One region of the Peribacillus sp. NPDC096540 genome, then DNA from elsewhere that is predicted to be linked to it. Evidence: riboswitches for the same ligand, from Rfam matches in the RefSeq annotation. Region 1 holds a riboswitch; each other region holds the start of a gene.

Region 1 (5,652 bases):
AACTTTTGGATTTTAGTTTATAAATTTTAAAACACCTTATTATTAACATCTTTATGAATAGATTAATTAGTTACTTAGTAAGTAATTCATCCCATTCTTGAAGTGAAAGTTTATTGATCATATGCTTATATGCATCAGGAACTTCTATTGAACACATAAGTTCCAAACTATTACCATCGGGGTCATTAAAATAGACGGATGCGTTTCCTTGATGCGGGCGTACAAAAGGCTCAATAGATGCCCTTTTTCCAAAAGGCACAACTTTAATATGCAGGGATTGAAGCCACGTTAAAGCATTTTTCATATTTTCATAGGATACTCGAAAAGCGATATGCCGGAGTGAAGGGTGATAGGGAGTTTGATATTCTTCCCCCTCCCACAGACCTATCCAGCTTTTGTTTTCTTCGATCCAAAAGAAGGCAGTATCTTCATCCTTCCATGCCAATTTCAAGCCTATTTTCTTATAAAATTCCATTGAAATGGCTAGGTTTTTGACAGGTAAATGGGCTTCATATAAACCTTCTATCAAATTTTTTCTCCTACCTTTCGCAAATCTTCTGCTATCGACTGCTTCGTTCTTTTCAATGTTGTATGTTCTATCATTTTTTTCATTGGCTCATCTCCTGCTCCCCTTATTTTTTCGTCCATATAGCTTTTGTATAGGCAATCTTCAATCCGGCTCTTTCCATATTATTTTGACTAACACTGCCAAACCTGGCTTGCCCTACGGCTAATTTACAATGAAGGGAGTTTGCTTGTGTTAAGCGTTTCTTTATTAAAGCCGTTTGAACTCCATGATTTCTTAAATGCGGGACGGTAGCTGCAGCTGCAAGTGTTGCACTTTCATCTTTTGTAAACAGTACACCGATTCCAGCAGGTTCATTTCCAACACTTGCAAGATAAAATGTCCAATGTTCGTTGTCGTATAATATTTCATTATTGGCAGCAATTCCACTTTTTAAGAACGCTGGCATTTGAAACCCCTGCGTGTAAATATCTGCAAATATACTGAATTCATCTCTTTTCAGCCTGCGGATAGATATCTTGGAGTCGATTGGCTCTATTTCTTGAGAAAGAGGTGCATATAAAGTCGTATGGAAGTCCGACTGATTAAAACCCGCTTTAGCTAGATATGCCATCAAATCAGGAGAAGCATGTGCCGGAGTCAGCTCGAAGCGCACAGGAATCTCTCTTTTTTCGTAAAACTCCACGATTCTTTCGACAACCATTTCATCACCATCTTGTAAACCTTTTACCGTATTGAATGAAGGGCCTGGAATCTTTTTCACAGAAAATGCTGTGGCATTTCCAAACCATTGTATTTCAACATCCATTGGATTACCGCTTATTCCTTTAATAGCCGTGAGCCGGGAATATAAGGCATCCACTTCTGTTTGTTCTAAAGTATCAGCTAAACCATTATTCACCCTCGACACTCCTTACAATTTCCTTCCCTACTAATCATTCAAGAAACCGATTGATTTTTCCTTCCAGCATTTCTTTAAACGGTGCTGATTATTTCTCTTATCCTTAAAAATAAAACCCGAACAAGGACACTTTTCATTTGTGTCCTTATTCGGGTCATTGTTCAGCATTCACCTTTTTTGGCTATTAAAATTTTCAGGATATAATCCTTCCGCCACTGTCTGTAAGGCTTGCGGTGCACGAATTCCTTCCGCTCCCGCCGAAAGAGGAAGCACGATTATTTCCTTGTTTTGAATGGCAGGTACATCTGCAAGCTCGCTTTTATTTAATAAGAATTTTTCTTTTTGTTCGATTGGGATATCACCATAATCAATGATGACTATAACATCTGGATTGCGATCCACCACTTCTTCCCAACTAACCTCAGGCCATCCTCCTTCAATATCATTAAAAATATTTTGACCTCCAGCCAATGTAATGATTCCGGTCATGTAATTATTTTTAGCTGCCGTTTTAGGGACTTCTTCCCCGCTATCATACACGAAGACGTTTTTTGGTGTTTCAACTGAACCAATTTTTGAAGTTGTTTCCTTGATCTCCAGTTTCATTTCATTGATGACTTCTGCTGCTTTTTCTTCTACATGAAAGATACGCCCAATATTCTCAATATCCTTATAGACATCTTTCATGGTTGGTGTTGATGTATTGGAGGACTCTTGAATATATGTATTAATACCAGCTTCTTTAAGCTCCTGAACAGTTCCTAATGTTTGTTCTGTAAAGGCACTTTTCCAGCCAGCATAAGCAAAATCGGGCTCTGCTTCAAAGAAAACTTCTTTTGAAGGGTATTCCTTAGCAAGTACAGGAATCGACTCATAGGCATCTTTAAATTTGGGTAAAATTTTGTCATCTAAATATGCTGTTCCTACCATTGAATCCTGTAGACCCAATGCTAGCATAATTTCCGTCGCATGCTGATTTAGGGTAACCGCCCGTTTTGGTGCCTCTTTATATGTAAATTCATGGTCCAGGTTTGTGATGACTACATCTTCTTGTCCACTTTTGCTCTGTTTGTCATTCTTTGAAGCATCTTCAGAACTATTACAAGCGGCCAACATCATCATTACTAGTAAACTAATACTTAACCATATCTTTCGGTAACTAGTCATTTATTTCTCCTCAAATTTATTTTCTCTTATAGATGGGCTAAAAAAGTGATGTGTGTCTTTTTCGTGATTGGATGAATGCTGATTTCTGTTTCAACACCAAACACCGTTCTTATTAGTTCTGCCGTTAATACCGTTTCTGGCGTTCCAAAGGCAACCACTCTCCCATTTTGGATGACGTACAAATAATCACAATACATGGCTGCTAAATTTATATCATGCAAAGCGGTAAAGACAGTAATATCCAGCTTTTTAACAAGGTCTAACAATTGCAGTTGGTGACGGATGTCTAAATGATTCGTTGGTTCGTCCAAGATAATGATATTCGCTTCCTGTGCAAGGGCACGGGCAACGAGAATACGTTGTTTCTCGCCACCGGATAGGCTCATGAAACTTCTGTCCTCAAACCCCTTCATTTCAACACGTTCTAGCGCATGATTGACGATGAGGCGGTCTTTCTCCGTGTCTCCTTGAAAAAGCCGCTTATGAGGATGCCGCCCCATCCAAATCATTTCTAGTACGGTAAAGTCAAATGTCAGGGATGTTTCTTGACTAACAACCGCCATTTCCCGAGCGGTTTGTTTCGGTGAAAGCCTGTATAGGTTTTGACCGTCCAGGTGAACTGATCCAGTGTGTGGCTCTGCAATTCGAGAAGCCGCTTTTAATAGAGTCGATTTCCCGCTCCCATTCGGGCCGATTAGCCCTACAAACTGTCCAGAACTTATTTGCAGGGAAATATCCTCTATAATAGTAGTTTCCAGAATGGAATAAGACACTTCTTCAATAGATAATTTCACTTGCCTCCACCCCCAAAGGAATACGAACTTCGACGCAAAAGCCAAATAAAGAATGGACCGCCGCAAAGTGCAGTGACAACCCCAATCGGAAGTTCTTGAGGTGCAAGAACCAACCTAGCACATACGTCTGACCAAATAACCAGAATCATCCCTATCAAAATACTGCATGATAGTACACGTTTATGGTCTGTACCCACTACTAGCCGGGCTAAATGGGGAACGACTAAACCAATAAACCCGATAGAGCCACTTACAGCCACAATTGTTCCTGTAAGAAGGGAAGTAATTATGATTAGCACTTTACGAAAGGATTCCATATTAACGCCAAGTGTCACTGCGACTTCTTCTCCCATTAATAAGATATTAAGAGAGCGAGAGTGTACTAATAGATAGATGGAAACAACGGCCACCACGACAGTTGGAATCGGTATATAATCCCATTTGGCTCCGGCTAAGCTTCCCATCATCCAAAACATCGCTTCACGAATACCAGAATCCTTTGGAGCAAGGGTGACAATGAAATTAGTTATGGCGGACATAATCATCGAAATAGCCACACCCGCAAGCAATAGTCTTGTCGTTTGAATTCTCCCACCTACTTGAGCTAATAAATAAACGGACAGCATCGCGACCATTGCACCCAAGAAAGCACCAAACGAGAGTGCATATTGACCGAAAATAGGCAGTGCTCCAAATAGAATAACGAGGGTTGCTGCAACCGATGAACCAGAAGAAATGCCCAGGATATACGGATCTGCTAGTGAATTGCGAACCAAAGCCTGAATAACCACACCCACTACGGATAATCCCGCTCCTACCACTGCTCCGAGTAAGACCCGGGGTAAACGGATATCCCAAATAATTCTCTCTTGGGATCGGCTCCAATTCACGTCTATATAATCACCAATAAACGGAAGGTGACCTATAGCAATTTTCCAAACCGTTATCGCCGACATCTTAACTGGGCCGAGGGTTACAGCAAATGTAATCGATAATAAAAGGATGCAAACCAAGAAAAGTAACAAAAATCGAAACCGGCGTTTGGCTTTCCTCTCAAACTGTGGTTCTTGTGGTACATCCACATTCTCTTTCAACGACCTACTTAGCAATAACTCTCTCAATAATGAAATCCTCCTCAAAAAAAAACTCACAAAAAAACCCCAATCCGTTTTACAAGGAATGGAGTTACGAGCATAAGTATAAAGACATACAAACTGTGTTTGCAGTCAGTCTTTTCCCTCTCGAACACCTCTCCTCTCAGCGAAGGATGATTGGCGATACACACTAGGTAGGTCTCCTGGCTTCCAGATCATCATTTTCTTTCGTCTTCCCTGATTCATCATCAAGTGACATCTTGAAAGAAAACTTCTTGGTTACAGTGGCGCGACCACTCGGGATTTACACCCGATTCCCTGTTACCCTTTGTTCACACAAAGGCACCCAGCGGCATATTTATGAACTTCGCAAAATTTCCAAATAAATATAACGTTAGTATAGTATACTTCCCATCTTTTCACAATTGGAAAAGTAGAAAGACGGAAAGCTCCTACACTCTAGTTTAAAAGATCATGACCGGTTAAAGGGCCCTGCTATAATGGATAAACGTTTCTTTTTGACCATTGAGGTCACTTTGTTCTACATTAATAGAAATTCGTTTAAATCCGTTTCTCTCTAAAACTTTTTGAGAGGCAATATTGTTACTTGTTGTTTTCGCTTCTATCTGGTTTACACTTGATTCTGACGCTTTGTTTAGCAATAGCTTTAATGCTTTATTCGCTATTCCCCTTTGCGTATACTTCTCGCCAATTCTATAACCCACATGTGCGACACCATTGGTATTATCAATATCAACAAGGTTAATTCTTCCGACAATTGAGCCTGATTCATTCTTAATGAGATAAAAATATGAGATATTTTCTGCTTGTTCTTTTAATAATTCCCTATGTCTATTTTTAAACGTTTCGAAGATATAATAATCATCTCCACGACTTGGGACCGTTTGTTCAAAAAATGTTCTGTTATTGCATTCAAATTTAAATAGCTCTTCCGCATCTTGTTCTTTTAGCTTATCAATAAATATTTCCATAAATAGATTCCTCCTCTTTTTCCAAAACGCTGATCACATTCTACAATTCATTACCTTCCATATCACATTCAAGAAACCAACGGATTTATCCTTCCTGAAACGATATAACATAATAAAAGGCGAAGGGACCCTAGGACTAAACTGTACCCTGTAGAGTAGACACTTTAAAAAAAGTGGC
Region 2 (5,652 bases), on a different contig from region 1:
AGTGCGTAATGAACAGTAAGTTTGCAGCATAATCCAAACATTAGCCTTATCTGCCTGATCCGCACACCCATCCTCGTAGGTTGAAACAGTTTTACGCTTCATGGCAGGTCTCCTGGCTCTGGATCATCATCCTCATACTTCCTTCCCATCTAGTTTGACAGTGGATTATTCTTTACGTATTAGGACTTCCCTTTACAGTGGCGGGACCGCGCCGGATTTACACCGACTTCCCTATTAAGCTAAATTCCGAGAAATTCAGCACCATAAAACTTATGTAATTTTTTGAAAAATTCTCGTTTAGTGTATCATAAAGCAATGATTCCATCTACACTCCGTTCATATATTTTTTTTTGAGAAGGATAAAATCGCAGAGAAGCAAGGAATGAAGCTGAATTATCACCATTAAACTTTCAAAACAGTCGGAATAAACTATTGAATTTTGATAAAGTTGGTATATGATAGATAAAGTTAACTAGAAATGTATGATTATAAAACCAAATATTCCAATTTAAAAGTGCTCTTGTATGAATATGCAAGGGATAATAGGGAAATCGGTGAGAATCCGATGCAGCCCCCGCTACTGTAACGCTGATGAAATTGTCGATAACCACTGGCATAAAGCTGGGAAGGGACAAAAGTAAATTGAAGCGTAAGCCAGGAAACCTGCTTTTAAAATTGTGTGATACTTTTCGGAGGGAAAGGTAGAAGAACTATGGAAATTTTGAGAGTTTCATCTTGCTTGCTGGAGGCTCCTTATTCATATAGTTTTTTTAAACCTTAACTCTAACAGTTAAGGTTTTTTATTTTGCCTTTTCTCAGAATTTAGGAGGAAGAAGATGACAACTTGGAACTTGAAAGGCACAAATTCGCATCTGTTGATTTGTAACGGCAGTAGTTGCATGAAAAAAGGCGGCGAAGAAATAACACAAGCAATTCGTGATGAAATTACTTCACAAGGTCTGAATCAAAAAATTCATACTACTAGAACTCGCTGTAACGGCAGGTGTAAGGATGCCTGCGTTGTGATTGCATATCCTCAAGGGACATGGTATCGAGTGGACTCACCTGATTTTGGACGTGAGATTGTCCGGAATATCGATGAAGAGAAGTTTATTCCGCAGATGCTTTACCAATTTACTGATGGAGAAATGACTCCTAATCCGGATTTTCCACCTCAAACAGGAATTTCAAAAGACAAGTCGTAAAAGGAGATGTCTAAATGAGTACAAACGGTAAATTATTTGTCGTTGGCTTTGGACCAGGGAATTTTGAACATATTACCAAACGTGCTGTAGAAGCCCTTCAAGAAAGTGACTTCATCATTGGTTACAAAACATATGTGGAACTCATTCAGGGCCTTCTTACAGATCAAACGATTATAAGTACGGGTATGACTGAAGAAGTATCACGTGCACAAGAAGCAGTGAAACAGGCGGAGTTGGGAAAGAAAGTGGCTGTAATTTCGAGTGGTGATGCAGGAGTTTACGGAATGGCTGGTCTGGTTTATGAAGTATTGATTGAAAAAGGGTGGAAAGAAGAAACGGGAGTAGCCATTGAAATCATTCCTGGTATTTCTGCCATCAATTCATGTGCCTCTTTACTTGGAGCACCTGTTATGCATGATTCCTGTACCATCAGCCTCAGTGACCATTTAACGCCTTGGGATCTTATTGCCAAAAGAGTAGAGGCTGCTGCAATGGCTGACTTTGTCATTGCGCTTTATAATCCTCGAAGCGGTAGACGGACTAGGCAAATTGTTGAAACACAGAAAATTTTACTGCGTTATCGCTCGCCCGAAACACCTGTCGGATTGGTGAAAAGTGCTTATCGCGATCGTCAGGATATTGTGATAACCAATTTGAAAGACATGTTAAATCACGATATTGGGATGCTAACGACCGTCATTATTGGAAATTCATCTACCTTTTTATATGATGACAAAATCATCACGCCACGTGGATATCAAAGAAAGTATACATTGAATTCGGAAAGGCAACCATTGAAGCCGCATCAACGCTTGCAAAAAGAAGCAGAACCGTGGGCATTAGATCAAGAAACGGCATCTATACAGGAAGCGTACACCGAGTCGACTGGCGGAGTTGGGTTGCTTACAAAAGCCCCAGAAAAAAAGCGCACTTCTTTTGAAGTGGCAATGGAAGCACTCATAAAAGTTAAGGGTCAAACAGTCCAGCAATCTATTACGCCAGTTGTTCAGCAAAAAATTGAGTCGGTATTCGAGCTTGCCGTTAGCCCAGGTGTGGCGAACAAGCAATTTACTCCCAAACAAATGATGACACTTGCAGAAGTTGTTGGAGAGAAAGGAACGATGGAATACACGCCAAATCATAAAATCGTTTTAAAGATTCCTACAACAGATCCAGAAGTTATTACTGGAAAATTGCAAACAGCAAACTTTTTATTATCGCCAATTGGGGATGTACTGACCTTAAAAGCTTGTGATTTCTGTGATGGTGAAAAAGTGGAATCCATTCCTTACGCGGATGAAATACAGAGGGTGCTTGGTGGGATTGATATGCCTAAGGAAATGAACATTGGTTTTAATGGGTGTGGAATGGCTTGTTATAGTGCAGTAATGGATGATATCGGGATCGTTTTCCGAAAAGGGAAATTTGATTTATTCCTTGGAGCTAAACCGGTGGGCAGAACTGCTCATCCTGGTCAACCTGTTGCTGAAGGAATTGAACCGGATCAACTAGTTGAATTAATTACAAACATTGTCAACGAATATAAACAAAATGCCCATCCTAATGAACGACTATTTAAATATTTTAAACGGGCGAAAAAGATACAAGGCTATTTATATCAAGACATTGCTCCCAAAATAAAAATAGAGCCTGCGCCTTGTGAAGACTAATCAAGAGGGGGATAACAAATGAAAGCAGTATTATTCGTAGGACACGGAAGCCGATTAGCTTCTGGAAACGAAGAGGTTATTCGTTTTATAAAAAATATGATTCCGATAATGGACGACTGCTTATTGATTGAAACATGCTTCTTGGAATTTGCCACGCCAAATATATCCCAAGGCATTGACAATTGTATAAAAAGAGGAGCCACTGAAGTTATCGTCATTCCGATTATTTTGCTACATGCAGGACATTCAAAATTACATATTCCAGCTGAAATAGAGGATGGAAGGAATAAATATCCAGCTGTTACATTCACATATGGACAAACGATTGGTGTTCACCATGAAGTATTGACGATTCTGACAGATCGCCTTGAGGAAGTTGGATTCGATACATCTTTGGAACACCCGGAGACAGCAATTTTGCTGATAGGTCGAGGTGGAAGTGACGCTGATGCAAATAGTGATATATATAAAATTTCACGATTATTGTGGGAAAAATTAAATGTGAAATGGGTCGAAAATGCCTTCATGGGTGTTACGGATCCGTTTGTTGATGAAGGCATTGAACGCTGTATTCGGTTAGGGGCAAAAAAAATAGTGATGCTTCCATATTTCCTCTTCACAGGTGTGTTAATGGAGAGAATGGAAAAGATGCTAACAGGCTATCAAGACCAATATTCAGAGCATGAATTTGTTTTGGCGAAATACTTTGGTTATCATCCAACATTACAAACCATACTGAAAGAACGTGTTATCGAAGCTAGCGAAGGAAGATCAAGTGGTACCCGTGATTTAGAAAACTATCGTAAACATGTCGAGGAACATGGTCATGCCCATCATCACCATCACCACGATCACGACCATGAACACGACCATGAACACGACCATGGACATGACCACCATGACCATGATGAGCAAGTGGTGGGGACGACAAAATGATTTTGTTCTTAGCAGGTACAAGCGATGCAAGGGAATTAGCGATTGAAATCCAACAGGTGGGATTCCAAGTTCTGGCAACGGTAGTGACCGAGTCGGCAGCGAAAAGTTTGCAAGATGCGAAGATAACAACTCGTATTGGACGATTAACTGCAACAGATATGGCATCTTTAATCATCGAAAAAGGCTTTCGAGCGGTAGTTGATGCAAGTCACCCATTTGCAGAAGAAGCATCTAAAAACGCTCTTCAGGCATCAAAGGAAGCAAATGTTCCTTATATTCGATATGAGCGTGAAAGTCAACGATTCCAGAATGAGAAATTGATTATGGTTCGTGATTATGCTGAAGCCGCCAAGCTTGCTGCTACAAAGCGGGGAGTTATTATGCTAACGACTGGTAGTAAAACCTTAGCGATTTTTGCTAAAGAGTTAGTAGGTTTGGAGAATACAAGAGTGATAGCGAGAATGCTCCCGCGCATTGATAATATGGAAAAATGTGCTCAGTTAGGGATTGAGCAAAAAAATATAGTCGCGGTTCAAGGTCCATTTTCAAAAGAATTGAACAAAGCGATTTACAATCAATATGGTGTCACGTTAATGATTACAAAAGAAAGTGGCAAGGTTGGATCTGTTGATGAGAAATTGGAAGCCGCATTGGAATGTGGAATTGAGACGATTATGATTTCTCGTCCCGATGTTGATTATAAAAATGTTCATTCCAATTTTAATCTGGTCATTGCCGATTTGAAAAAACAACTAAACGAAAAATAGGAGGAATATACGATGGATTTTAAAACAGATTTTAAACCCCTAACGGTTGATCCAGATAAAATTTATGATTATAGTTTTTCAATTATTGCTGAAGAAATGGGTAATCATGATTTTTCAGAAGATGAGTGGAAGATAGTTCGCCGTGTAATTCATGCATCAGCAGACTTTGAATTAGGAAGAAGCGTCATTATCCATCCAAATGCTATTCAAGCTGGTGTGGAAGCAATCCGCAAAGGAAGACATGTTATTGCCGATGTTCAAATGATAGAAAGCGGAACGGGGAAAAAACGTTTTCAAAAACATGGCGGGGATGTGCATTGTTATATTTCAGACCCTGATGTAATGGTTGAAGCAAAACGATTGAATACGACAAGAGCCATCATTTCGATGCAAAAAGCCGTAAAGGAAAATGAAGGCGGGATTTATGCCATTGGTAACGCTCCAACAGCATTATTAGAACTCATTCGTCTTATTAAAGAAGGGATTGCTAAACCAGACTTAATTATTGGTATGCCTGTTGGATTTGTTTCTGCCGCAGAATCAAAAGAAGAACTAGCAAAAATTACTGAAGTTCCTTTCATTACAAATGTTGGCCGAAAAGGCGGAAGTACTGTCACGGTTGCGGCATTGAATGCGATTTCCCTTTTAGCTGATTAGGTTAATCATGGAAAAGAAAGTCAAGAAAGATCCCTCCCAAATGCGGCATGGGTATACGACCGGGGCCTGTTCAACAGCAGTGACTAAAGCGGCATTGATCGCATTGATCACTGGTGATGCACTTGAGGAGGCAACGATTTCTTTGCCTATTGGCAGAGATGCTACTTTTACAATTGAGAAATATGATATAACGGAAAATTCAGTTAGTGCAGAAACAATTAAAGATGCTGGCGATGATCCGGATGCAACTCATCTGGCACATATAATTTCTACTGTCAGCTGGGCAGATACACCTGGCATCATCTTGGATGGAGGGATTGGTGTTGGTCGTGTGACCAAAGCTGGTCTTCCTGTTCCTGTCGGAAAAGCGGCAATTAATCCTGTGCCGCGCAAAATGATTTTAACAACCGTGCAACA
Region 3 (5,652 bases), on a different contig from region 1:
ATCGACGTCCGATGGGCACAGGTGACATAGGCCTCTAGGTTAATCGCATCCCCTGTCTTGATGGGTGCCAAAAAGTCAAAGGAGTCGCTTGATACGGTCACAACCGGTTTTCGGCAATGGCGCATTGCTGAAATGCAGGCGATTTTATCTACATAGGCCATCACTTTACCTCCAAAGATAGTGTTGTGATGATTCGTATCTGGTGGGAAAACAAGATCAGTTAAAAAAGTCCGTGACTGCCGGATAGGATTAGCATTTGTAAAATCAATACCTTTTTCAATCATTCGACTGTTGATTGACCAGTAGGTTTTTGCGAACGATTGTTGCAGCTTCCACCATATTTTTCAAAGAAGCAATGGTTTCAGGAACGCCCCTTGTTTTCAGGCCGCAGTCGGGGTTAATCCAAAATTGATCTTTATCCAATACTTTGATGCCTCGTTCAATCATATCGACCATTTCCTCGACTGCAGGAACGCGTGGACTGTGAATATCATATACTCCTAGACCAATACCCTTTTCATACGTTTTTTCCTCAAATGCGGAAGCTAGTTCACCGTGGCTGCGAGATGTTTCTATGGAAATTACATCGGCATCCAGGGAAGAGATGACATCCATGAAGCTGTTGAAATCGCAATAACACATATGCGTGTGAATTTGAGTTGTATCTTCCACACTTGAAGTGGAAATCAAGAAGGAGTTCACAGCCCATTTTAAATATTCATCGCGGTCGCCTTTTTTCAATGGAAGACCTTCTCTAAGGGCAGGCTCATCCACCTGAATCATTTTGATTCCGGCAGTTTCTAAGGCTCCCACTTCTTTTTCCAAGGCGAGCGCTAACTGGTAGCAAACATTCTCCCTTGAAATATCATCACGTACAAATGACCAGTTCAGAATTGTTACAGGACCTGTCAGCATTCCTTTTACCGTTTTCTTCGTCAGGGATTGCGCGTACACACTTTCCCGGACTGTCATCGGCTCGATGAAATGAACATCGCCGTAGATAACAGGTGGTTTTACGCAGCGAGAACCGTAAGATTGTACCCAGCCTTTTTCGAGGAAAACGAATCCTCCTAGCTTATGGCCGAAAAATTCAACCATATCTGTTCGTTCAAATTCTCCGTGTACAAGAACATCCAAGCCGATTTCTTCCTGGATATTGATCCATCTGCTGATTTCCTCGTTAACAAATGTTTCATATTGAGCAGCAGTCCATTCTCCTCGTTTGAATTTTCCGCGAGCTTGTTTTACTTCAGCTGTCTGCGGAAAGCTTCCGATTGTTGTTGATGGAAGGAAAGGCAGTTTGAAAAATTCCTGTTGTTTTTGATAGCGCTCTTTAAATGACAGCTGCCGGCCGGCTGTTTTACTCTTCGCGTGTTCGACACCAGTTTGGACGTCTTTATGATTTCGCGCATTTGAACTTGCTAACGTTTGAAGTGCTAATTTGTTAGTGGCTACTTTTTCAGCAATTGCATTGGCACCTTGATTACTACCTTTTACTAGTAGAGTGATTTCTTCAAGCTTCTCATCAGCAAAGGCAAGGGCCTGTTGAACTTCTTTAGTAAGAGCCGTCTCATTTCGAACCGTTACTGGTACATGAAGCAGGGAGCAAGAGGGTTGAAGCCAAATTTGGTCTTCGGCTACGGTTTTTGTGATGGTATTGATCAACTGATTCTTTTTCGATAAATCGGAAAGCCAAATATTTTTCCCATCAATCACACCTGCACCGAGCACTTTGTCTTTCGGGAAACCGAATTCTTGAAGATTACTAAGGTTCTTCCCTTTATCATGGACAAAATCAAGACCGATCCCTTGAACGTGTAATTCAATCACCTCTTGGTAGTGCTCTACCGCATCAAAGTATGTTTGTAGCATGATGTTCAAGTTTGGAGCTGCTTCACTCAATTTTTCATATAAGTAAGTAACAGTTTGCATATCATCTTTAGAAATGGATGAAACAAGGGAGGGCTCATCGATTTGCACCCACTTCACGCCTTCATGTTCTAACTCTTGCAGAATTTGTGTGTATAAAGGCAGGAGACTAAGGATGATTCCAGGTACATCTTGTTTATTGTAGCCTTTAGACAGAGTAATAAAAGTATAAGGTCCGACTAACACGGGCTTAGCTTCAATTCCTAGTTTTTCTTTGGCTTCGCGATAAGAAGCAAGTGGTTTATTTTCTGTCAAAGTCAGCTTTGACGGTTTTAATTCGGGAACGATATAGTGATAATTTGTATTGAACCATTTCGTCATTTCAGAAGCAACTTCATCCTTGTTTCCGCGAGCCATAGAATAATATACAGAAAGGGGAACGGTGCCGCCTTTATAGGCTGAATAACGCTCAGGAACAAGACCGAACATTACAGACATATCGAGCATTTGATCATATAAAGTAAAGTCATTGACAGGAATAATATCAATACCTTGGTCCTTTTGCTTTTGTAAGTTGCCTAAACGGATGGCTTCTAGCTGTGCTGTAAACTCCGATTCATCGATTTTTCCGGACCAGTAAGCTTCTAATGTGCGTTTCCATTCACGATCTTCCCCAATTCGCGGGTACCCTAAACTACTACTTTTCAATATTCCCATCCTCCTACATTCTTTTTTCTTTTAATAAAATAACAATAAAAAAAGCACCCCTAACCATCAAAAGAGAAAGTTAGAAATGCTTAAAATAAAGGGGTATACAAAAACCCCTTAAAATTATAAGGTCCCTAACACTTCCCTATTCTCCGTAGGTTAAAACAGTGTTGTCGAAACAGGCAGGTCTCCTGACTTGAGGAATCTTATTAGCGGCAGGCCTTCCCAATCCGAAAATCAGTGGCATATTGCATAGCGCTAACATTCCTATTACAGTGGCGGGACCGTGCCGGAATTACACCGGACTTCCCTTTTAATCCTAAAAAAATTAGGAACCTATTTCCACATATGAAATTTCACAAACCTGCTGTAAATTAAACTGCAGGTGGCAAAAATTTATAAAATAAAAACTATTATAAAAATTTAGACAATCTTAACATATCCCGACTAAAATGGTCAACAAGGAAAAAAGTCTCGGGAAATGGGGTCTGACCCCGCCCTATATCGACAAAACTATTGGTGCACCTAGGTTTGTTTAAGGATGTGAATGTTGGGAAATGGGGTCTGACCCCTAAATAAAGAATATATTGTTTGGACGGGGAGTATGTATAGGGGAATGGGTTGTTTTGAAATGAGGCGTGGGGGATGACTTTTTACATCTTGATTGCAGGAATCATTTTTTGCATGGTGATGAGCATTCGAACGTTATTTCTTGTTGAGTCGGGAGGAAAGAAGTTTTCTCTGGAGGATATGCTGTGGCTTGGCAATTTATATGCGACGATATTAGTAGGTTTTGCACTGATTTATTTATTATACGAGCTTCAGAATCATTCAGTGATTCTTGATATGGGCAATCGTTTGGACGGCAGTTTTTACGAGCAACTGAAGACTTCTTTTTATTTTAGTGCGATGACGATGTTTTCTGTAGGGTATGGGGATATAGCCCCGATAGGCGTGGGCAGGATGATTGCGACAATCCAGGCATTCATCGGCTATACGCTCCCGGCCGCGTTTGTAATTCGGACAGTGATTGATTTAGATCAGGAAAGGAGGAATAAATGAAAGTTGTGTTTCTTTCAATTATTGGGTACGCTTACCATAATGAAAGAAATGGAGGGGTTAGAATGACTGTTAAAATTGGAGAAAAAGCACCTGATTTTCAACTACCTGCAAACAACGGTGAAAAAGTGTCCCTATCGGATTTTAAAGGCAAACACGTTGTTTTATATTTTTATCCGAAAGACATGACGCCTGGTTGCACAACGGAGGCTTGTGATTTCCGTGACCACAATGAGCAGTTTGAGGAATTGAATGCTGTCATAATAGGGATTAGTCCAGACCCGGCGGCGCGTCATGAAAAATTCATTGAAAAATATGGGTTACCTTTTCTGCTGCTAGCTGACGAAAATCAAGAAGCTGCTGAATTATATGATGTATGGAAATTAAAAAAGAACTTCGGTAAGGAATATATGGGTATAGAACGTTCAACTTTTCTGATTGATAAAGAAGGAACGATCGTTAAAGAATGGCGTAAAGTAAAAGTTAAAGGGCATGTTGAAGAAGCGCTTGAAACTCTTCGTGATCTAGAAAAATAAGGTACAGGCAGATGAAGGATAAGCGAATAACCAGGCTTGCTGCAAGGCTGATTCATCATTCCGTACAATTACAGCCAAAAGAGAGAATCTTGATACGGGGTCATATCAGCACGAAACCGTTATTGAAAGAACTGATTAAAGAAACATACAGAGTTGGGGCATATCCATATGTAGAACTGGAAGACGATGAAATAAGCTGCCACTTGTTAAAAGGGAATGTGAAGGAACAACTTGATACCTTATCACAATGGACTTTGAGGAAATATACTGATATTGATGCGATAATAATCATCTCCGGTGAAGATAACAATGCTGATTTGGCAGATGTACCTGCAGAGAGGCATCGTCTTCATGGAGAAGCGATGAAGTCGTCGACTCTTTTCTATGTAAACAACAGGCGCTGGGTTTTACTTAATTACCCGACCACTAGCTCAGCACAAAAAGCTGGCATGAGCTTTAGCAGGTATGAAGACTTTCTATTAAACGTTTGCACAATGGATTACGGAAAAATGGAAGTAGCACTGAAACCGCTTAAGCTATTGATGGAGCATACTGAAAAAGTTCGAATTGTATCACCAGGGACAGACCTCACCTTTTCCATTAAAGGAATGCCGGCTGTCATATGCGCTGGGAAAAACAATTTACCGGACGGGGAAGTGTTCACGGCACCCGTAAAAGAGAGTGTTCATGGTAAGATAGCCTTCAACACCCCTTCAACATATCAAGGAGTCACCTTTCGTGACATAGTTTTAACCTTGCAAAAGGGGAAAATTACGAAAGCAGATTCCAATCAAAGTTCTAAAATGAACGAGATTCTTGATGTAGATGAAGGGTCCCGTTTTATTGGGGAATTCGCGCTTGGAATCAATCCATTTATTATGGAGCCAATGGACGATATTTTGTTTGATGAGAAAATATGTGGCAGTCTGCATCTAACTCCTGGCCAAGCATATCAAGAGGCTGATAATGGAAACCGTTCTTCTACACATTGGGATATGGTTTTGATCCAGCGCCCTGAATATGGCGGTGGTGATATCTACTTTGATGACATTCTGATCCGAAGGGATGGCATTTTTATGTTGCCGGAACTACGTGCTTTAAACCCCAATTTATTAAAATAAAGCCTTTTTTTACAGGGTTAAGGCTTTTGTCCAACTCAAAAAGAGGACACCTGAATATGCTTTATTAAGGGAATACCTCCTCAGAGAAAGTTGCGCGGGACATACAGAGCCCGTGTTTTTTTTTGTTATTAAAAGGAGAGATAAAATATGTAATTACTTTCACAATCATTCCAAACGAAGATATCCAAAAGAAGATGGAGGATACCTTTCCTGCTTTGAATTTCGTTTATCAAGAGGATTGGGAGGATGAACCACTGCGCGGAGCGGAAATCCTAATTACATACGGCGAAGATTTAACAGATGAGACAATTGAGAAAGCACCGAATTTAAAATGGATTATGGTTATGAGTGCAGGTATG
Region 4 (5,652 bases), on a different contig from region 1:
TTCCTACCGGAATCAAGGAAGCAAGGATATAGGAATAAGATTCATTATGAATAGATTCCTGCTGGGCCATGTTGGCCAGGATCGCTTTTGCTGCCGGGTCTTTGATATAACGAAGTATTTCCACTAAAGTGGGCGTTTGAAGGCTGTCCATTCCTGCAATCATAGTAAGGATATCAAGGAAAGCATCCTGGATATCTTCATCCAATTCGCCCCACTGCTTTTTATCCTGAATCATGTTCACGCTTGAAGGCTTCCAAAAGTTATTGATGAGCTGTGTATACGTATCATAGAATTTTTCATACTGAATATCGTTCCAAAGGAGAAAGCCTGAGGCTTCCCCTTTGAATACGCCTGTTGCTTTAGTTGGATGCGTAGGTTCGAGCATCCGAATTTTTTTGATATGATTGGACATTCGTTATAACTCCTTTAAAAATAGATTACTGATTTGATCGTTAACTTGAGCAGCTTTCGCAGACATTATCATATTCGGAAGAAGTGGAACGAACATAATATGTTGACTTCAATCCGCTTTCCCATGCTGTTAAATGGATATCCAATAGAACTTTAGCCTTGATTGTGTTGTGGACATACAGGTTAAAGCTGATAGCTTGGTCAATATGACGCTGACGGGCTGCATTTTGTCTGATGCTTTCCAGTTGGTCTAAGTTAAATCGTGTTTTTTTATAATATTCATACGTATTAGGCGTCAATCCAGGTGCTGTCACTTTGAATTTGAAGTTTTTCTTTTCTTCATAAAACTCAATTTCATATAAGGGATCGATTCCATCCGTGGAGTTACCGATTTTAGCCGTTGATGAATTAGGTGCAATGGCCATTAAATATCCGTTTCGGGTACCGTGTTGCTGCACATTTTCTTTTAAATCCATCCATTTTTCATCGGTATAGTCACGAAGTTCGAAATATTGGCCTGTATGCCAATCAGATCCTTCAAAGTATGGGTACGTTCCTTTTTCCTTAGCCAATTCATTGGACGCTTTGATAGTTAAGTAAGCAATTTTTTCGTATAAAGAATCAGCATATTGAACGGCCTCATCTGATTCCCAATATATATTCTGGGTGGCAAGTAAATGATGCCATCCAAATGTTCCTAAGCCAATAGCCCGGTAACGCTTGTTTGAGATGGATGCTTGCTTCACCGGAAGATTGTTCACATCAATTACGTTATCGAGCATGCGAATCTGAATCGGAATCAATCTTTCTAATACATCGCTACTTACCGCGCGAGGCAGATTAATGGAAGAAAGGTTACATACAACGAAATCGCCGCTTTTACGAACTACAACTACATCCCCATCTTCTGTTTCGTATTCATCCGTGATCGTTGAAGGGCTTAAGTTTTGAGCAATCTCTGTGCAAAGGTTGGAACAATAAATCATTCCTTTATGTTTATTAGGATTCTTACGGTTCATTTCATCACGATAGAACATATACGGTACGCCTTCTTCTAGCTGAGAAATCATAATGCTTTTCATGATGTCCATCGCGTTGATTTTTTCAAAGCTATAGCTAGGAAGTGTGCCATTTTCCGCAGCCTCAACAGCGAGAGCGTAATGATGTCTGAAGCTTCCTTCGCCTTTTTTCTCGTCATAAAAATCTTCGAGTGAGAATCCAAGGGTTTGCTTTACGGTATGTGGGTCGAAAAGATACCATTCTTTCCGATCGCGTACGGCTTCCATGAACAAATCAGGAATACATACACCTGTAAAAATATCATGAGCTTTCAACCGGTCATCACCGTTTTGTGTCTTCAAGTCAAGGAAACTCATGATATCTTTATGCCAAGCATCCAAATAAATCGCGATTGCCCCTTTACGCTGACCTAATTGATCTACGCTGACAGCTGTCTGGTTAAACAAACGGATCCAAGGGGTCGTGCCTGAACTGTTTCCAGAGAAACCACGGATATCTGAACCAAGTGAGCGGATTTTACCGACGTAAAGTCCTACACCACCGCCGAATTTAGATACTTTAGCGGCATCATAGTTCGATAGATAAATGCCATCAATAGAATCTTCAATCGCATCAATAAAGCATGAACTTAACTGGCCATGCGTTTTTCCTGCGTTTGATAGGGTAGGTGTCGCGACGGTCATGTACAGATTGGACATCGCCCAGTATGCCTCTTTCACAAGTTGTAGGCGATGTTCTGTTTTTTCCATTCTCATAATTTCCATAGCGATAATCATGAAGCGCTCCTGAGGCAGTTCGTAGACCTTGTCTTTTTTCGGACGGGCTAGGTAGCGGTCGTTTAATAGGTAGATGCCAATATAAGAAAATAGTTTATCTTTTTCCGGATCGATCTCTAAGCCCAATTCTTCTATTTCTTCTTTGGAGTAAGAGTTGAGTAGTTCGGGTTTATAAATCGGGTAGCGTTGTCCCTCTTGCAGTTGAGAGAGTTCTGCGATTAATTCATAGAACGGACCATAGCTCACACTCTCATAGCCCCGATTTGCTTGTGCATCCCTGTACATGGTATTCAAAAGTTCTGCTGCAGCAACAAACGTCCAATCTGGAGCATCTATGTCCACACTTTCGAGAGCAAGCTGGATCAGTTTTTTTGATGTTTGTTCTTCTGTTGATTCACTTTTACGATCTAGCCATTTTGTAAAACGCTTTTTGAATTTTTCCATATCAAGCTGGCCTTCGAATTCCTTGGATAACATCTCAAGCTGGATAGAACTTGTTTCTGTGTCATTTTTCTCTATAGTAGAGTTATATGTTTGAGTCATGAATAATCCTCCTTGTAAACTTCCGTTACATAAAAAAATCCGCCCAATAAATTGAGCGGATCAAACGATAGAATAAAAGAGCCATGAAAAAATAGCCGTTATACTATCGTTTCATCATCTCAATCCCCGAAGAATAAGAAACGTGAAAAATCCAGGCAGGTCTCCTGACTCATGATCATCCTACTTTGAGTTCTTCCCGTATAAAGAGCTATACAGTGGTTTTCTCATTTCGTCACATTTACAGTTGCGGGGACAGTTCCGGGTTTACACCGGATTCCCTTTTCAGCCATCACTGGCACCTTGGATTATATATAATTCTATATATAGTTATTTTTGTGGTTTTTAATATCAATATCTAGTATTTATGCTTATATTATCGTAAGCCATATGAGACGATAATTCAACTAATATATTTGAGAAAAACCAATCCTTATCTATTGACAAAGTGAGGGAAGAGGAAAAAAGATAGAAAGAATTAATAGAGAAATGGGAAATTCAAACACTGAATATAAGAGATTTTATGTTAAAATAAAGTGTATAGTAAAGGTGGATCTCCCTTATAGTAATGATAGAGGTTCCCGGAAAAATATTTATTAAAAGGAGAAATAATCTTGGAAAAAGTATTAGTTTTTGGACATAAAAACCCGGATACAGACACAATCTGTTCAGCTATCGCTTATGCGGATCTGAAAAAACAACTAGGTATCAACGCTGAACCTGTTCGTCTTGGTGAAGTGAATGGTGAAACACAATATGCATTAGACCAATTCAAATTCGAAGCTCCTCGTCTTGTAGAAAAAGTGGCAGGGGAAGCGGATGGTGTGATTTTAGTCGATCACAACGAACGTCAGCAAAGTGCTGAAGACATTGACCAAGTCCGAGTATTAGAAGTTATCGACCATCACCGTATCGCTAACTTTGAAACAAGTGATCCTTTATATTACCGCGCAGAACCAGTTGGCTGCACGGCAACTATTTTAAATAAAATCTATAAAGAAAACGGTATTGAAGTACCTAAAGCAATCGCAGGTCTAATGCTGTCTGCCATCATTTCCGATTCTTTATTGTTCAAATCTCCAACCTGCACAGAGCAAGACGTTGCAGCAGCAATGGAATTAGCGGAGATTGCCGGAGTCAATGCTGAAACATACGGCTTAGAAATGTTAAAAGCAGGCGCTGACCTTAGCGACAAAACAATTGCCCAGCTAATTACTCTTGATGCAAAAGAATTCTCTATGGGAACTGCGAAAGTGGAGATTGCTCAAGTCAATGCTGTGGATCCGAACGAAGTACTTGCAAAACAAGCTGAATTAGAAGCAGCTATTGAAGCGGTTATTGCTACGAAAGAATTAGATTTATTCTTATTCGTTGTAACGGATATTTTAACAAATGATTCTGTTGCCTTGGCTCTTGGGAAATCAACGGAAGCAGTTGAAAAAGCTTATAACGTTACATTGAGCAACAACATTGCCGTCTTAGAAGGCGTTGTATCACGTAAAAAACAAATCGTGCCGGTTTTAACGGACATATTCACTAAATAAAGATGTGAAAAGGGTGCTCTGAAAACTTCGAGCACCCTTTCTATGAACTTTAATAATCAATTTTCAATCATGTCTATAAAAAAGGACTCAAACAAGTCATTTAAATGACGTTTGAGTCTTTTTTTTAATTCAAAGCATCCTTCTCTTTTTCATAGGCGATGACAATTAGTTCTTTATTTGCGTCCTGGCCTAGTTTACTTTCAAAGCTTTTTAGTTCATTCAGTAAATCTTGTGACAGGTTTGCTGCCGTATAATCCTGCTCGGATATCATACTTTTTACTCCTTCCATCTAGATATATTTCATGTATCTATTTTGTCAGTTTAAAAAGTTTCTATTCAGCAAAATTTAAACTTAAGATATTTTACTATCATAAGTGGCGAGCTTTTCAAGCAATTGGGAACTTTCCTGATCGAGACCAAGTATCTGGGAAGAATCACCAACTGAAATTTAAGGACAACCTTATCAACTGCGCCGACTGCAGAAGCATCCCATATTTTTGAATGGGAAAAATCAATGGTGATAGAATCAGACTTTTCATATACCTCGAACTTGGAAACAAAGTCCTGGACCGAGGCAAAAAATAATTATCCGGTTATACGATAAATAATTTTATTAGCCTGAGCGTCCTCTGTTTTTTCAACCGACACTTTAGAAATTTTAGCCGAGAAGAAAATCATGCTCAATATGGGCTATTCATTCAAGAATCTGCAACATGATAGAAAGAAGCATTTTTATTGCCGATAATATTTATAGAAGGAAACAATGCACTAACATAAGAATCATTGGATTTAAATGTTTGAATTTCCAAAGACTTCTGTTTACCTTTTGCTATATGTTACTATTAATATACTGATTTTTCTGTATTTACAGTAGGTTATTCTTCAACAATGGATAAGAACAGGGGATGCTCCTATGAATAAAAGTGAGAAGAGAACTAAATTAGTAGAAAAAATTGAAACGCATTTGAGAATGACTGCAAGAAATTTAGTGAAATTCGATACAATTCAGGAAACTTTGGATTTTACGGTAGAATCCTTTCAATTGGAGTTTTCATGGGATTTCGTGGCAATCGTTTTAAGAGAAGATGATATCTTATATCCAAAAGTCTGGAAAGGCGGTTCGCCGCATTTTGCAGATTCTTTTCCAATTCACCTAAGTGAATGCTCTCCGGAGATTCTCGAAGAAGGATGGGATATTAGTAGGAAAAAAGAAAGCAGCCTCAATTGCAAATTTTATAAGTTAATGAAAAATGAAAGAATTTCAACCTGGTTTACTGTTCCTTTAAAAGATGATGGAATCAGCTATGGGTTCTGTATTATTGGTTTTCATAATTTCGTTCCTTTAATTTCTGAAGTTGAGC

The links. Region 1 has a riboswitch for cobalamin ahead of ACQKMR_RS06725 (FecCD family ABC transporter permease). Riboswitches for the same ligand answer to the same signal wherever they lie in the genome.
Region 2: another riboswitch for cobalamin. It lies ahead of ACQKMR_RS20160 ((2Fe-2S) ferredoxin domain-containing protein); the one in region 1 lies ahead of ACQKMR_RS06725 (FecCD family ABC transporter permease).
Region 3: another riboswitch for cobalamin. It lies ahead of metE (5-methyltetrahydropteroyltriglutamate--homocysteine S-methyltransferase); the one in region 1 lies ahead of ACQKMR_RS06725 (FecCD family ABC transporter permease).
Region 4: another riboswitch for cobalamin. It lies ahead of ACQKMR_RS19090 (ribonucleoside-diphosphate reductase subunit alpha); the one in region 1 lies ahead of ACQKMR_RS06725 (FecCD family ABC transporter permease).

The regions. Positions count from the first base shown of each region.
Region 1 is NZ_JBNNTG010000005.1:55-5,706, reverse strand. Features, by position in the region: gene ACQKMR_RS06745 (VOC family protein) at 71-529, opposite strand; gene ACQKMR_RS06740 (GNAT family N-acetyltransferase) at 633-1,427, opposite strand; gene ACQKMR_RS06735 (ABC transporter substrate-binding protein) at 1,596-2,594, opposite strand; gene ACQKMR_RS06730 (ABC transporter ATP-binding protein) at 2,621-3,388, opposite strand; gene ACQKMR_RS06725 (FecCD family ABC transporter permease) at 3,385-4,470, opposite strand; cobalamin riboswitch at 4,659-4,846, opposite strand; gene ACQKMR_RS06720 (GNAT family N-acetyltransferase) at 4,965-5,474, opposite strand.
Region 2 is NZ_JBNNTG010000026.1:77,933-83,584, forward strand. Features, by position in the region: gene ACQKMR_RS20155 (hypothetical protein) at 1-102, opposite strand, end outside; cobalamin riboswitch at 86-281, opposite strand; cobalamin riboswitch at 496-685, shown strand; gene ACQKMR_RS20160 ((2Fe-2S) ferredoxin domain-containing protein) at 837-1,205, shown strand; gene cobJ (precorrin-3B C(17)-methyltransferase) at 1,220-2,875, shown strand; gene ACQKMR_RS20170 (sirohydrochlorin chelatase) at 2,894-3,811, shown strand; gene cobK (precorrin-6A reductase) at 3,808-4,578, shown strand; gene ACQKMR_RS20180 (precorrin-8X methylmutase) at 4,591-5,235, shown strand; gene ACQKMR_RS20185 (cobalt-precorrin-5B (C(1))-methyltransferase) at 5,243-5,652, shown strand, end outside.
Region 3 is NZ_JBNNTG010000027.1:83,991-89,642, forward strand. Features, by position in the region: gene ACQKMR_RS20655 (acyl-CoA thioesterase) at 1-284, opposite strand, end outside; gene metE (5-methyltetrahydropteroyltriglutamate--homocysteine S-methyltransferase) at 277-2,586, opposite strand; cobalamin riboswitch at 2,742-2,932, opposite strand; gene ACQKMR_RS20665 (potassium channel family protein) at 3,223-3,639, shown strand; gene bcp (thioredoxin-dependent thiol peroxidase) at 3,702-4,172, shown strand; gene ACQKMR_RS20675 (aminopeptidase) at 4,184-5,293, shown strand; gene ACQKMR_RS20680 (hypothetical protein) at 5,509-5,652, shown strand, end outside.
Region 4 is NZ_JBNNTG010000024.1:34,873-40,524, forward strand. Features, by position in the region: gene ACQKMR_RS19085 (ribonucleotide-diphosphate reductase subunit beta) at 1-412, opposite strand, end outside; gene ACQKMR_RS19090 (ribonucleoside-diphosphate reductase subunit alpha) at 453-2,750, opposite strand; cobalamin riboswitch at 2,888-3,068, opposite strand; gene ACQKMR_RS19095 (manganese-dependent inorganic pyrophosphatase) at 3,362-4,291, shown strand; gene ACQKMR_RS19100 (hypothetical protein) at 4,416-4,562, opposite strand; gene ACQKMR_RS19105 (helix-turn-helix domain-containing protein) at 5,205-5,652, shown strand, end outside.